DNA from 2 places in the Variovorax sp. AC194 genome. Region 1 is predicted to be linked to the other one. Evidence: riboswitches for the same ligand, from Rfam matches in the RefSeq annotation. Region 1 holds a riboswitch; the other holds the start of a gene.

Region 1 (7,799 bases):
CCCGGCTTGCGAGCCCACGAACTCGCCGACGATGGCACCGATCACGGCCAGCACGATGCCCACGTCGAGGCCGACGAAGATGTACGGAAGGGCATTGGGTACCTTCACGTACTTGAAGGTCTGCCAACGCGAACCGGTGAACGCGGTGATCAGGTCGATCTGCTCCCGAGGCGAGGAGCGCAGACCGACGATCGTGTTCGCCAGCACCGGGAAGAACACGATGGTGGCGGTGATGACGATCTTGGACGTGACGCCGAAGCCGAACCAGATCACGAACAACGGCGCGATGGCGACCTTGGGAATGGTCTGGAAGGCCACCACGTACGGATAGAGCGTTCGCTCCACCAAGGTGAACTGTCCGATCAGGGCGCCCAGAACGAGGCCGAACAACGCGCCGACAAAAAAGCCCACGAGCGTTTCGTACAAGGTCACGCCGGTGTGCCACACGAAGGTGTTGTCGGCCAGGCCGTTCCACAAGGAGATCACCGTTGCGGTCGGCGACGGAACCACGAGGGACGAGACTTCGAGAAGCCTGACCGCGAGTTCCCACCCGCCGATGATGACGATGAACAGGAGGATGGAGAGCGGGCGCTCGGGCTTGCGGCCAAGAAGCCCCGGGCCGCCGCGTTTTGGCGTGCTGGTGGTGGTCATGCGTCGAGCGCTCCTTGTGAACTGAAATACTTGCGGATGTGAGAGACCACCTCCCCGAACGGCGCCGAGTTGATCATCTCCAACCTGCGTTCCGCCGGCAGGTCGACGTTGAGGATTTCGGTGATCCGCCCCGGACGCGGCGACATCACGATGACCCGGTCCGCCAGGAACACCGCCTCGGGAATGCTGTGTGTCACGAGCAGCACGGTCTTCTTGCTGGCGGCGCGAATGCGCAGCAGGTCGAGGTTCATGTTCTCGCGCGTCATGGCATCCAGCGCACCGAAGGGTTCGTCCATGAGCAGCAGCGCCGGATCGTGGGCCAGCGCCCGTGCGATCCCCACGCGCTGCTGCATGCCGCCCGACAGTTCATTGGGGTACTTGTCCTCGAATCCGGCGAGCCCGACCATGGCCAGGTACTTCCTGGCGTCGGCGCGGTTCGCATCCGTGATGGCGCCATGCAGCTGGCTCGGCAGCAGGATGTTCTCGAACACCGTGCGCCACGGCAAAAGTACCGGCGCCTGGAACACCACGCCGATCTGGCGATTCGGACCGTCGATCGGACGTCCGTCGATCTCGACCGAGCCGGACGTGCGACGCAGGATGCCCGCAAGAATCTTCAGCAACGTCGATTTGCCGCAACCGCTGGGGCCCACCACCGTGATGAACTCTCCGTCGGCCACCGAAAAATTGACGTCGGACAGCGCGTGGATCTCGTTCCCCTCGCGTGTCGCGTACATCTTGTTCAGGCCTGAAACATGAATCATCGGATCTCCTCAAGCAGCGTTGGTGCGAGCGTTGTCGCCGGACCGGGAAGCGGTCCCGGGTAAAGCGAAGCGCTCGTCTCGCCACTTGAACGCAGCCTTCATGCCATCGCGCCCCATGCGTTCGAAGAATTCCTTCGCTTCGTCCGACTCCGACATCAAGACCTGGGTGAAGATCTCCGCGCCGTACTCGATCGCCGGCTGGAACCCGCGCAGCTCGTAGGAGCGATTGAGTCCGAGCTTGTTGAGCTCGACCGCCGGCGGAGGCAGCTTCGCGAGCCGCAGCGCGGTGTTCATCGCCTCGGCGCGAAGCTGGTCGGCAGGCACCACGCGGTTCGCGATGCCAAGGCGCACCGCGTCCTCGGCCGACACCCGATCGCCGAAGAGCAGAAACTCCTTGGCGCTTTTCATTCCCATGATCCAGGGCGTGATGTTGAAGGGCGGCGCGGACTGGAACTGGATCTCCGGCTCGCCGAACACCGCCGCCTCCGAGGCAAGCGTGTAGTCGCAGACCATGGACAGGTCGCACCCTCCGCCAAGCGCGAAGCCGTTCACGGCCGCGATCACCGGCAGGCGCGACTTCCAGATTCGCCACCACGTGTCGTTCCCGAGCTTCACGTGACCGCGCCAGTCCTGCACGCTCGTGAACGGCTTGTCGCGCGGCGCGAGATCGAAGCCCGCGCAGAAGGCCCTGCCCTGCCCCGTGATGATCAGCACGCGCACGCCGGTGTCGTTCTCCAGCATGTCGAGGGCGTGCTGCATGTCGATCAGGATCTGATCGTTCAGCGAGTTCATCTTGTCCGGCCTGGCGAGCTCGAGCGTCGCCACCGTGTTCTCGATGCTCAGTTCGATGCATTCATATTTCATTTTTGCTTGTCTCCTGGTTTTTCGATGCAGGCACCTTCGGCGCGGCTATTGCCGAGCCTTCGGGATCACCAGCGCGTCCAGCACCACCGCACCTTGGCCTTGCGCGAGGACTGCGACGGGATTCAGGTCGATGGCTTCGATCTCGTTGGCGTAGACCACTGCAATGTCGGACAGCCGTTCCAGCGTTCTTGCCAACGCGTCACGGTCCGCCACGACACCGCCTCGGTAACCGGCCAGCAACTTGCCCAGCCGCGTCTGGTCGATCAGCGCGGCGGCGGTCTTCACGTCCACCGGCGCGAGCTCGAACGTGGCGTCCTGCAGGATCTCGACCAGCACGCCGCCGGCGCCGACCACGACACCCGGTGCAAAGGGTCGATGCGTCACGACACCCAGGATGGCTTCGACACCACCGCGAACCATCTGCTGCACCAGCACGCCGGCAACCCGCGCTTCGGGCGCCTTCTTTGCAACGCTGTCCAGGATCTGACGGTATGCCGCTCGCACAGCGGCTGCGTCCGGTAGATCGACGACGACGCCACCTACTTCGCTCTTGTGGGGAAGGTCCGCGGATTCGATCTTCAGCACCACGGGATACCCGATGGCATCGGCGTTTGCAACGGCGTCTTCCTCGCTCGATGCCAAGCGCTCAGCGGTCACGCGGATTCCGTGCGCCTCCAGGAACGACTTGCTCTCCCGCTCGGTCAGCGGCTCCGCGGATTCGAAGCGGCGCGCCCATTGCTGTTGACGTTCAATACCCGGCGTCTTGGGAATGACCTCGGTGGCGATGAACGCCGCATGGTCCACCAGATGCTTGATGGCACGCAGCGCATTGCGCATTCCGCACAGCGTGGGCACTTCGCTCAACGGCGCGAGCACGGCCGGATGAATCCTGGCGGACAGGTTGTTGAAGAACACGACGGGCTTGCGCGCCCGCGCGCTGCGTTCGGCCACGGTGATCGCGAGCTTCTCGTAGATCGACGCCTGGTCTTCCCCCATGGAGGCCGGGCAATCCTGCGACACGGCAACGATATGGATCGCAGGATCGTTCAGCAGCGCGTCCAGGCAGTCGCCGTACATCCGGGTGTCGAACACACCGACACCCGTTGCATCGAGCGGATTGCGCGGAGCGCCGAACGCGGGGAGCACGGTCTTGAGGTGCGCCACGGTCGCATCGTTCAATTCCGGCAGATCCAGTCCGCAGCGCTCGGCGATGTCGCAGGTCATCGACAGTTCGCCGCCGCTCACATTGAGAACGCCGAGTCCCGCGCCCTGCGGCATCGAGCCGATCGTGGAAAACAGCGCGACGGTCTCGACCAGTTCGTCGTAGTCTTCGACCAGGGTGACGCCGTGGCGCCTGAAGAATGCCAGCAGCGCCGTGTCGGAGCTCGCGATCGCACCGGTGTGCGCGGCGCTCGCGGCAGCACCGGACACGGACCGGCCGACCTTCAATGCCACGATCGGCTTGCCCGCCTTTCGCATCTGCGCGGCGGCGCGTGCGAAGGCCGAAGGATCGCGCAACGTCTCCACGAAGAGCGCGGCGACCTTGGTGCGCGGGTCTTGCGCCACATAGTCGAGGTACTCGGGAATATCGGTCACCGCCCCGTTGCCCAACGACACCAGGTGGCTGAACTTGAAGCGGTTCAGGCTGCTCAAGGCGATGCATGCAGAACCCGAATGCGAGATGAGCGCGATGTCGCCCGCCTCCAGCCCCGCCGGCACGGCAGCGCTGTACAACGCCACGCCGTTCTCGACACTGAAGATTCCCAGGCAATTGGGTCCGCAAAGATTGATCTGGTTGTCGCGGCAGAAGGTGCTGATCTCCACCTGCAGAGCCGCCCCTTGTTCTCCGGTCTCGGCGAACCCGCTTGCGTACAACACCGCGCTGCGCGCACCGGCGGCATGCGCGTTCTTGAGGGCATCGAGGGCCTTGTCCGCGCCCAGCGCGATCACCACGCAATCCACCGATCCGGACAACGCCGTCAGGTCGCGATGGCATGCCAGACCCAGCACGGAATCGGCGCTGGGATGAATGGGATAGATGGCCCCGGCATACCCGACGCGCAGGAGATTCTTGATCACGGTATTGCCCATCGCCTCGGGTCGCGGCGACGCGCCCAACACCGCGATGGACTTGGGATTCATGAGCGTGGACAGGTAATGCAAAGAGGGGCTCCTACGGGCTTGAGAGGCATCGCTCGATCGCCGCGTGAGATGCGGCACCGATGTCGAGAACCGCGACTCTAGGGAGCGCACATGTGCGGGTCAATCACAGATTTTCGGCATCCGCGTACTAATTTTTGACACACACCAGGAGCGCTCGAACACTAGAATTTTTGTTCACCGAGGAGCGCTGCAACGATCACGCCCGCCACTGCGCGAGCTGCGATCCGTCAGGCTCGGAAGACTGCCCGAACCGGCATCCTTAACTGCGCTCACCGACAGAGTGCGGTGAGCCCCCGGTGTTCATCTCGCTCTGACGACAACCCATCACAAGGAGCAAGAGATGAGCGAAAGATTGACATCGAGCCCAACCGGCGATCACGTCGTGGCGGACATCGCGTTGGCCGGCTGGGGCCACAAGGAACTGCGCATCGCGGAGACGGAGATGCCGGGCCTCATGGCCATCAGAAACGAGTTCCTAGAGCAGCAGCCGCTCAAGGGCGCACGCATCGCCGGGTCCCTGCACATGACCATCCAGACCGGCGTTCTCATCGAGACGCTGCAAGCGCTGGGCGCCACCGTGCGCTGGGCGTCGTGCAACATCTTCTCGACGCAGGACCACGCCGCGGCGGCGGTGGCTTCGAAGGGAACTCCCGTCTTCGCCTTCAAGGGCGAAACGATGGAGGAGTACTGGGACTACACCCACCGGATCTTCGAGTTCGGAGGGCCTCGCGGCGAACCTGAAGAAGGCCCCAACCTGATCCTTGACGACGGTGGCGATGCGACCACGCTGATGCACCTGGGCAGCCGCGCAGAAAAGGATCGCAGCGTGATCTCGCAGCCGGCCACTTCGGAGGAGCGCATCCTCTTCGCAGCCATCGAGAAGAAGCTGGCCACGGACCCCACGTGGTACAGCCGCCGTCTGCGTCACATCATCGGCGTGACCGAAGAAACGACCACCGGTGTCTTCAGGCTCAACGACATGAGCATCAAGGGCGAACTCGCCATCCGCGCCATTGCCGTGAACGACTCCGTGACCAAGAGCAAGTTCGACAACACCTATGGCTGCCGGGAGTCGCTGGTCGATGCGATCAAGCGCGCGACCGACGTCATGATCGCCGGAAAGATTGCCGTGGTGGCCGGCTTCGGCGGCGTCGGCAAGGGCTCCGCGCAGGCGCTGCGCGCCCTCAGCGCCCAGGTCTGGGTGACGGAGATCGATCCCATCAATGCGCTGCAGGCGGCCATGGAGGGCTACCGCGTCGTGACCATGGACGAGGCGGCAAGCCAGGCGGACATCTTCGTCACAGCGACCGGCAACCGCGACGTCATCACCTTCGAACACATGAAGCGCATGAAGGACCAGGCGATCGTCTGCAACATCGGGCACTTCGACAACGAGATCGACGTGGCGTCGCTCGAGGCCTGCCAATGGGACGAGATCAAGCCGCAGGTGGACCATGTGATCTTCCCCGATGGAAAGCGGATCATCCTGCTCGCCAAGGGCCGCCTCGTGAACCTGGGGTGCGCGACGGGCCACCCCAGCTTCGTCATGTCCGCCAGCCTTGCGAACCAGACGCTGGGACAGATCGAGCTTTTCACAAGACAGGCGGCCTATGAAAAAGGCAAGGTCTACGTGCTGTCCAAGCTCCTGGACGAAAAGGTCGCGAAGCTGCATCTTGCAAAGCTGGGCGCGCAGTTGACGGAGCTCTCCGACGCGCAGGCCGCCTACATCGGCGTGAGCAAGACGGGCCCGTTCAAGCCCGAGGCCTACCGCTACTAGGGCACGTGCTGCACGTGCTGCACGTGCTGCACATAGCCTTTGCCCGGCGATGTGCGGCAAGTGCTTCGTCGATCAGTCAGCGGTCGGCGGCAACCGAACGCACCGCCGTGCGCAGGTGCTCCACGAAGATGCTTGCGGCCGCGGGCAGGTCGCGATCGGCATGGATGCTGACGTTCAGCGGCCAGCGATCCAGCCCCTGCCCGCGCAGCGGCACATAGGTCATCCCCGCGGGCGCTTCGTGATCGCCGAAGTACCTGTCCACGACGGCAATCGTCAGACCCGCGCCCGCCGACGCGCGCATCAGCTCGAACGAATTGGTGACCAGCAACCCACGCGGGCGAATCCTGGCTTTCGCGAACATGCGAACGTAGCTTTCCCGAATGGTCAGCGACGCATCGGGCAATGCGATGTCTTCGCCGGCGCACTCCGCAACATCGACGAACTCCCGCTGCGCGAACGGATGGCTGCGCGCCACCAGCAAGCAAGGCGTTGTCATGGCCTGTTCGACCACAGAGACATTGAAGGCGTCCGGCGTGATGTACGACAGGGACACGTCGATGTCGTGATTGGCCAGCATTGCAGTGAGCTTGTTGCCGCCCGCGACGATGACCTCGAACACGATGCCCGGGTACGCGGCATGAAAGCGATGCAGGAACTGGGGAACGAACTCCCGCGTGAAGGATTCGGAAATGCCGAACCGGACCTTGCCGGTCCGGATGGTCTTGAGCGACCGGATATCGTCGCGAACCGCGTCCAGGCCCGCTTCGATGCTCTTCGCATAGTTCAGCACCACCTGGCCTTCGGCCGTGAGCTTGAGACCCTTGTGCCCCCGGTGCCGCTCGAGCAGTTCGGCGCCCAGTTCCTCCTCCAGCAACTGGATCAGCCGGGAGATCGCGGAGGCCGCCACTTGCAATTCTTCCGCGGCGCGGCGTATCGAACCCGACCTCGCAACGGCCACGAAGTATTTGAGCGCGTTGCTGCTCACCGGGCGCAGCTCCGCCTTTCGCCGGCCCTGCGGCCCGACGGACGCCGGACCCGTCGCAGTCACCAGTTCGCGCACTTTTCGGCGGCCTGCCGGATCGCCGATGCATCGAACTGATTGGCTCTCCGATAGAAATCCGCGTCGGCAATCATCAGTGCGCTTGCCGGCACCGCGCGGCTGACCTGGCCCGACTTGCGCATGAATTGCTCCAACCGGGACACCGCGGCTGCGTCGACGTTGCCCCAGTATTTTCCGCCGTTGACCTTGTATGCGTCGCGGAAGGAATCGAGCTGGGCCTTGAGCAGATTGGCATCCCACTGCGCCAGCACCGACGGCTCCACCTGCCCCGTGGGCTTCGTGTTGGGCCAGGATTTCCACTGGATTCGGCGAACGCAGTCGGGGTTGGCAAATGCAAACTCGGAAGCTTTCGCCATGCCGCGTGCGATGGCTTCCACCATCTTGGGGTCCGATTCGATCGTCTTGGACATCGCCGCGATGCTGAAGTCGGGCAAGGCACGCCAGTCTTCGCCGCGCAGGTAGCGCATCTTCAAGCCCGCGTTCTCGAAGCCCGCCATGGCAGAGGCCCAGAACATCAGGC
Region 2 (7,799 bases), 4.3 Mb from region 1:
CGCCGAATCCGCGTCCGCCTTCGTGGCGGCGCGCACCCAACTCCTTCAGGACTGAAACCACCATGGCCTTCACCACCGCCGAACCGGCATTCCGTTTCCGCCAGGGCACGCGCCCGCTGCTGATCTCGATGCCGCACGTCGGCACCCACGTGCCGCCCGCGCTGGCCGCGCGCCTCACCGACGAGGCGCGCCATGTGCCCGACACCGACTGGCACCTCGAGAGGCTCTACGACTTCGCCGACGAACTCGGCGCCTCGGTGCTCGTGGCCACGCACTCGCGCTACGTGATCGACCTGAACCGTCCACCGGATGGCGCGAGCCTCTACCCGGGCCAGAGCGTCACCGGCCTGTGCCCGGTCGACACCTTCGACGACACGCCGGTCTACGCATCGAGCGACGACCTGCCGAACGACGAAGAAGTGGCCCAGCGCCGCGACGCGATCTGGCACCCGTACCACCGCCAGCTGCAGGCCGAGCTCGACCGCCTGAAGGCCGAGCACGGCACCATCGCGCTGTGGGATGCGCACTCGATCCGCTCGGTGCTGCCGCGCTTTTTCGAAGGCAAGCTGCCCGACCTGAACCTGGGCACCGGCAACGGCACGAGCTGCGACCCGGCGCTGGCCGCCACGGTGCTCGGCATCGCCGAATCGGCCACGGGCTACACGGGCGTCCTCAACGGCCGCTTCAAGGGCGGCCACATCACGCGCCAGTACGGCAACCCGGCCGGCGGCGTGCACGCGGTGCAGCTGGAGATGACGCAGTCGAGCTACATGCAGGAGAAGCTGCCCTTCGACTATCTGCCCGAGGTGGCGGCCGGCGTGCAGCCGCATGTGCGGCGGATGATCGAGGCGGTGCTGGCCTTCGTCGAGGGGCCGGCAAAGCACTGACGGGCGGCAGGGCAAGCCTCCTTTTCTACAATCGGAGGTTATGAAGCCCGTCATCTATACCCGCGGCCAGGCTCTGGCCGGCATCCTCGAAAAGCGCATTGCCATCCTCGATGGCGCCATGGGCACGATGATCCAGCGCTTCAAGCTCACCGAGGAACAGTACCGCGGCGAGCGCTTCAAGGACTTCGAGCGCGACGTGAAGGGCAACAACGAGCTGCTCTCGCTCACCCGGCCCGACGTGATCTCCGACATCCACGAGGGCTACCTCGCGGCGGGCGCCGACCTCATCGAGACCAACACCTTCGGCGCGACCACCATCGCGCAGGAGGACTACAAGATGGCGCACCTGGCGCGCGAGATGAACCTCCAATCCGCCAAGCTCGCGCGCGCGGCCTGCGACAAGTTCAGCACCCCCGACAAGCCGCGCTTCGTGGCCGGCGCCCTCGGCCCGACGCCCAAGACCGCGAGCATCAGCCCCGACGTGAACGACCCGGGCGCGCGCAATGTCGATTTCGAATCGCTGCGCGCCGCCTACTACGAGCAGACCGAGGCGCTGGTCGAAGGCGGCGCCGACGTGATCCTGGTCGAGACGATCTTCGACACGCTCAACGCCAAGGCCGCGCTCTTCGCGGTGGACGAGTACTTCGACAACAGCGGCGAGCGCCTGCCGCTGATCATCAGCGGCACGGTGACCGACGCCTCCGGCCGCATCCTGAGCGGCCAGACCGTCACCGCGTTCTGGCACAGCGTGCGGCACGCGCGGCCGCTGGCCATCGGCCTGAACTGCGCGCTGGGCGCGGCGCTGATGCGCCCCTACATCCAGGAGCTCGCGCGCGTGGCGGGCGACACCTTCATCAGCTGCTACCCGAACGCGGGCCTGCCCAACCCGATGAGCGACACCGGTTTCGACGAGACGCCCGATGTCACCTCGCGCCTCTTGCACGAGTTCGCGGCCGAGGGGCTGGTGAACATCGTGGGCGGCTGCTGCGGCACGACGCCGGACCACATCGCGGCGATCGGCCGTGCCGTGGCCCCGGTGCCCGGACGCCTTCTGAACAACGCCGCCGGCTTCTACAGCGAAGCCGCCTGAACCGGCGCACCCGATGCGCGGTGCCGCCCCCCGCTTCGCGGGATTCGCGCTCCTGGTGTCGGCGCTCGCGGGAGGCTGCGGCGACACCGGCAAGCCGCCGTCGTGGGACACGCTGCTGTCCGACCGCATCGCCGGTGCGCGCCCCGACTGCAAGGTCAGCGTGCCGACCCCCGGCAAGATCGCCGTGGCCTGCCCGGATCTGCCGCCCGCCATCTTCGACGTCGCGCCGACGGCCGCCTACTGCCTGCGTGGCACGCGCGATTGCGAGTACGCGATCACGCAAATGGTGTTGATGCTGCCGCCACCGAAGCCTGCGCCCTGAGCGTTGTGAGGTCGGGGCGCGTGGGACGGATCGTTCAGGGCAGCGATCACACCGACGGGGTGCCTTGCTCCGCGAATGTCCCCCGGCCTGCGGCCTCCTCCTTGATTTCGCTGCGCAAGGCACCCCATCGGTGCGATCGCTTCAGCGCACTCGTCGATCACCCACTCACGGCGCCGAATCCTTCGGCGCGTGCGCGGCCGCCTGCCGGTCGCGCGCGATCAGCGCCACGAAGCGCTGCGCGCCCAGCCCCAGCGGGCGCTCCCTCGACCACACCACATCGACCCACAGGTCGAGGCCGTTGCTGAGGTTCTCGAACGGAATCTCGACCAGCGCGCCCGCCGCCACGTGCGGCCGCGCGAAATTGCGCGGGAGCCACCCCCAGCCGAGACCGGCGGTGATCAGGCTCAGCGCGGCCAGCGCATTGTCGGTGCGCCAGACGTGACGCGCGAACACGAAGCGCGGATCGCTGGTGGCCAGGTCGCGGCCGGCGACGACGATCTGGCGCGTGTTCGTGAGGTGCTCTTCCCGCAGCCGTTCGCCGGCCGCCGCGACGAGCGCCGGGTGATCGGGCGCCATCACGGCCACCATCGTGTCGCTGCCCACTTCCTGGAAACCCTCGCGGCCGTCCAGGCTCGGGCGCTCGAACACCAGCGCCAGCTGTGCGCGGCCGCTGTGCAGCAGCGCCAGCGCGTCGGCCTGCGGCGCGGCCAGCACCTCGACCTGCAGCAGCGGGTATTCCTGCGCGAGTTCGGCGAGCGGGCCACTCCAGGGCGCGGCCAGGAGCTCGGGCGCAATCGCCAGCGTCAGGCGGTTTTCCAGCCCCTGGGTCAGCGCGAGCGCCTGCACCTGCAGCTGCTTCAATTGCGCCGCGAGCATCCGCGCCTGCGGCTCCAGCGAACGCGCGGCGGCGGTGGGCTGGGGCTCGCGGCCCTTGCGGTCGAACAGGGGCAGGTCAAGCTCGGCTTCCAGGCCCGCGATGGCCATGCTCACGGCCGAGGGCACCTTGTGCAGCGCCCGCGCGGCGGCCGAGAAGGAGCCGTGGTCGATCACGGCCAGGAACACCTCGACGTTGTCGCTGGAGAAGGCCATGGCGTCCGATCTATCAATTTAATTGAAATAAGATGACTATTTATATCAGTAAATAGCAAATAAAGTCCATCCATCGTATTCAAGTTCAAGAGGAAAAGTCATGCAAGGGCTCCAGCGTCGTGTCGTCTACATCTCCCTGTACGAAGGGATCGCCATCGTGTGCGCCAGCGCCGGCCTGGCCCTGATGACGGACGCGGGGCTCGGCCATTCCGGCGTGCTGGCGGTGGCGGCCTCGGTCGTCGCGGTGATCTGGAACCTGATCTTCAACGCGCTCTTCGAGCGCTGGGAATCGCGCCAGGCCGTGCGCGGGCGCAGCGTGCGCCGCCGCATCGCCCACGCCATCGGCTTCGAGGGCGGGCTGATCGCGTTCCTGGTGCCGATGTTCGCCTGGGGCCTGGGCGTTTCGCTCTGGCAGGCGCTGGTGATGGACCTGGGCCTGGTGGTGTTCTTCCTGGTCTACACCTTCGTCTTCAACTGGGGCTTCGACCGGGTGTTTGGCCTGCCGCGTTCGGCGATGGGCTCGGCCCAGACGGCGTAGACCGTGACCCCCGCAGCGCCAGCGCGCCGGCCAGGCGCAGGCGCTCGCGTTCGTTGAAGAGCGATTCGCGCAGCTGCTCCTGCTGCTCCGGGGGCGCATTGGCGTACTGGTCGAGGCGGCTGTTCCAGTCCCGGTTTTCCTGGTCCAGCGCGGCCAGCTGGCGGGCCGCTTCGTAGCCGTAGGCGGCGCTGCGTTCGGCAAAGCGCTCCTGGGCGCTCGCGCCGCGCGCGTCCATGGCGTCGGTCTGGCGCTGCACGTCGACCTGCGCGGTGAAGGCGCGGCGCTGCTCGCGCTGTTCGGGCGTGAGCAGGGCCTCCTCGCGGCGCTGCGCGGCGGCCGCGCGCTCTTCGGGCGTGAGGTTGGCGTCTCGGGCGAGCGCCATCTTCTCGGCCATGAGGATGTCCTGGCGGATCTCGTCGCCGAAGAGGCCTTCGATTTCCTCGGGCGCGAAGTACCGGCGCCGCACTTCGGCGCGCGCCTCGATGGTCTTGCGCAGCGATGCGGGGTCGCCGCCATCGGGCGGTGGCAGGGCCTGCATGGCCTCCTGCATGTCGACGTAGCGCTCCAGCAGGCCCATCGCGCGCGCGACCAGTTCGGCCGGCAGGCGCTTGGCGAGCAGGGCGGGCGCCATCGCCATGAAGGCCGCCTTGCCGGTGGCCTGCGCCTCGGCGAGCACGCTCTCGAAGACGAGGATGAGCGAGGGGTTCAGCATGGCATCGGGGGCGGGGCGGGCGTCGCCGATCGGCTGCGCTGCCGGCACTGCGCCGACCGTGCCACCCGGGCCGGCGGCGGCGGAAGTCGCCACCACCGTCTCGGGGGCGTCGGCCGGCGGCAGCCCGTCCACCAGCCACCATCCGCCGAGGATGGCGAGCGCCGCGGCGCCCGCCATCGCACCGAGCTGCAGCGGTCTGGCCTTTTTCACGAGGAGGCGTGCCGCATCGTCAGAGGCCCGCGCTCTTCAAGCGCGCCGCCTGCTCCTGGAAGAGCTGCACCGGCTTCTTCTCGAACAGCGTCCACAGCCCGATGTAGGTCAGGCCGAAAAGCTGGTTGACCTCGTCCAGGTGGTTCTGGCGGTAGTCGCCCAGGTGCGTGCCCAGGCGGGTGCTGCACACGGCCAGCAGGCCGTCGTTGGTCTCGCCCCCGAAGGCGATGAGGCTCAGCCCGCCCATCGCCACGTCGCTCGCATCGAACGCGTTGGTGAGCGGCTGCACGCCGGACCACGAGTAGTAGCGCACGCCGTTCGCCTCGGCCGGGCCGCTCTTCACGTCGCACGAGGCGCCGGGGGCCGGGCGGCCCTGCGGAAATTTCTTGTCGAAGGCCGCGCCGCCCGCGGTGGTGAGCGAGCTGAGCGCGTTCAACGGCACCTCGGGCAGCTCGCTCGGGTCCTTGCCCGAGAGGGCGCCCAGCAGCAGCATCGCCAGGCGCAGCGTCTCGGCGACCACCGCCTCGGAGACGCTGCCCTCGGGAATCCTGCGCAGGATGTCGGCCACCTTCGAGCCGCCGTTGGCACCGCCCACGGAGGTGACCGAGGCGACCAGCCCGGGCTCCACCGCCGCCACGTAGCGCGCGGTGGGCGCGCCCTGCGAATGGCCGATGAGGTTGAACTTGAGCGACGGGTTGCCCGAGAGCGCCCGCAGGTTCTTCAGCTCCTGGATCAGCTGCTCGCCGCGGATCTCGGAACTGTTGGCGCCCGAGACCTGGGCCACGTACACCTTGGCGCCCGCGCCGGCCAAGCTCTCGGGGATGCGATAGAAGTAGTCGATGCCCAGCACGTTGTCGAAGCCGAAGAGGCCGTGCACCAGCACGATCGGGTTCTTCGTCTTCGCTTCGCTGGACGTCACCCGGGCCTGGACCTGCGTGGGGGTGTCGGTGATGGCCGCCTGGCTCAGCGTGGTCGTCCCCAAAAGGCCGAAGAGCAGTGCGGCGCAGACCGGGCGGGCGGTGAGGCGCAGCAGCCTCGAATTCCTCTTTCTTGGCATATGTTCATTCCTTTGTTTTCAAATAAAAACACGAACGTTCGTTCTTCGACGAATTGCGCGCCCGCATTCTGTGGGGGGTGCCTGGGAGGCCTGCATAGGGCTTTCCCGCGGGAGCGGGCGAACGCCCTTAAAATCCATCCCCTCCCAAGGAGCGTTGCAGCGGTCCGCCAGGCGGGCCGTCAGGCTTGGGATTTCAAAACGACGCTCGCCTGTTTGTTCCTTTCGCAGGTGAGCCCATGGCCCAGACCCCCCAAATTGCCGTTCCCCCCATGAAGCTGTCCGGCCTCGAGCCGGTCGCCATCGGCGCGGGGACGCTGTTCGTCAACATCGGCGAGCGCACCAACGTCACCGGCTCCAAGGCCTTCGCGCGGATGATCCTGAACGGCCAGTTCGAAGAGGCCCTGGCCGTCGCGCGCCAGCAGGTGGAGAACGGCGCCCAGGTGATCGACATCAACATGGACGAGGCCATGCTGGACAGCAAGGTCGCGATGGTCCGCTTCCTGAACCTCATTGCCAGCGAGCCCGACATCGCGCGCGTGCCGGTGATGGTGGACAGCTCCAAGTGGGAGGTGATCGAGGCGGGCCTTCGCTGCATCCAGGGCAAGGGCATCGTCAACTCCATCTCCATGAAGGAGGGCGTGGACAAGTTCAAGCACGAGGCCAAGCTCGTGAAGCGCTACGGCGCCGCCGCCGTGGTGATGGCCTTCGACGAGAAGGGCCAGGCCGACACCTACGAGCGCAAGGTCGAGATCTGCGAGCGCGCCTACCGCATCCTGGTGGACGAGGTGGGCTTTGCGCCCGAGGACATCATCTTCGACCCGAACATCTTCGCCATCGCCACCGGCATCGAGGAGCACGACAACTACGCGGTCGACTTCATCAACGCGGTGCGCTGGATCAAGGAGAACCTGCCGGGCGCCAAGGTGTCGGGCGGCGTGTCGAACGTGAGCTTCAGCTTCCGCGGCAACGACCCGATGCGCGAAGCGATCCACACCGTGTTCCTGTACCACGCGATCAAGGCGGGCATGGACATGGGCATCGTCAACGCGGGCATGGTGGGCGTGTACGACGACCTGGAGCCCGAACTGCGCGAGCGCGTGGAAGACGTGGTGCTCAACCGCCGTCCGGACGCTGGCGAACGCCTCGTGGAAGTCGCCGAGACCGCCAAGAGCGGCGCCAAGGACGAGAGCAAGCGCCTCGAATGGCGCGGCACGCCCGAGCACCCGGTGCACGTCAACCAGCGCCTCTCGCACGCCATGGTGCACGGCATCACCGACTTCATCGTCGAAGACACCGAAGAGGCCTACCAGCAGATCCTGGCCAGGGGCGGCCGTCCGCTGCACGTGATCGAAGGCCCGCTCATGGACGGCATGAACATCGTGGGCGACCTGTTCGGCGCCGGCAAGATGTTCCTGCCGCAGGTGGTCAAGTCGGCGCGCGTGATGAAGTCCGCCGTGGCCCACCTGCTGCCCTACATCGAGGAAGAAAAGCTGCGCGACGAGGCCGCCGGCCGCGACGTGCGCACCAAGGGCAAGATCATCATCGCCACGGTGAAGGGCGACGTGCACGACATCGGCAAGAACATCGTGACCGTCGTGCTCCAGTGCAACAACTTCGAAGTGGTGAACATGGGCGTGATGGTCCCGTGCCACGAGATCCTGGCGCGCGCCAAGGTCGAGGGCGCGGACATCGTGGGCCTCTCGGGCCTCATCACGCCGAGCCTGGAAGAGATGCAGTACGTGGCCGGCGAGATGCAGCGCGACGACCATTTCCGCATCAAGAAGATCCCGCTCATGATCGGCGGCGCCACCACCAGCCGCGTGCACACGGCCGTGAAGATCGCGCCGCATTACGAAGGCCCCGTGGTCTACGTGCCCGATGCGTCGCGCAGCGT

Evidence for each region. Region 1 has a riboswitch for S-adenosylhomocysteine ahead of ahcY (adenosylhomocysteinase). Riboswitches for the same ligand answer to the same signal wherever they lie in the genome.
Region 2: it holds a riboswitch for S-adenosylhomocysteine, as region 1 does, so the genes downstream of both, metH (methionine synthase) here and ahcY (adenosylhomocysteinase) in region 1, are expected to answer to the same signal.

What each region holds. Positions count from the first base shown of each region.
Region 1 is NZ_OZ409823.1:4,315,814-4,323,612, forward strand. Features, by position in the region: gene ACZYRS_RS20610 (ABC transporter permease) at 1-651, opposite strand, end outside; gene ACZYRS_RS20615 (ABC transporter ATP-binding protein) at 648-1,388, opposite strand; gene ACZYRS_RS20620 (enoyl-CoA hydratase/isomerase family protein) at 1,425-2,240, opposite strand; gene ACZYRS_RS20625 (acetate--CoA ligase family protein) at 2,325-4,421, opposite strand; S-adenosyl-L-homocysteine riboswitch at 4,616-4,720, shown strand; gene ahcY (adenosylhomocysteinase) at 4,783-6,219, shown strand; gene ACZYRS_RS20635 (LysR family transcriptional regulator) at 6,296-7,279, opposite strand; gene ACZYRS_RS20640 (ABC transporter substrate-binding protein) at 7,264-7,799, opposite strand, start outside.
Region 2 is NZ_OZ409823.1:39,436-47,234, reverse strand. Features, by position in the region: gene ACZYRS_RS00195 (formimidoylglutamate deiminase) at 1-55, shown strand, start outside; gene hutG (N-formylglutamate deformylase) at 63-887, shown strand; gene ACZYRS_RS00185 (homocysteine S-methyltransferase family protein) at 928-1,977, shown strand; gene ACZYRS_RS00180 (hypothetical protein) at 1,991-2,299, shown strand; gene ACZYRS_RS00175 (LysR family transcriptional regulator) at 2,465-3,388, opposite strand; gene ACZYRS_RS00170 (PACE efflux transporter) at 3,489-3,926, shown strand; gene ACZYRS_RS00165 (lipase secretion chaperone) at 3,859-4,848, opposite strand; gene ACZYRS_RS00160 (lipase family alpha/beta hydrolase) at 4,868-5,905, opposite strand; S-adenosyl-L-homocysteine riboswitch at 6,046-6,119, shown strand; gene metH (methionine synthase) at 6,142-7,799, shown strand, end outside.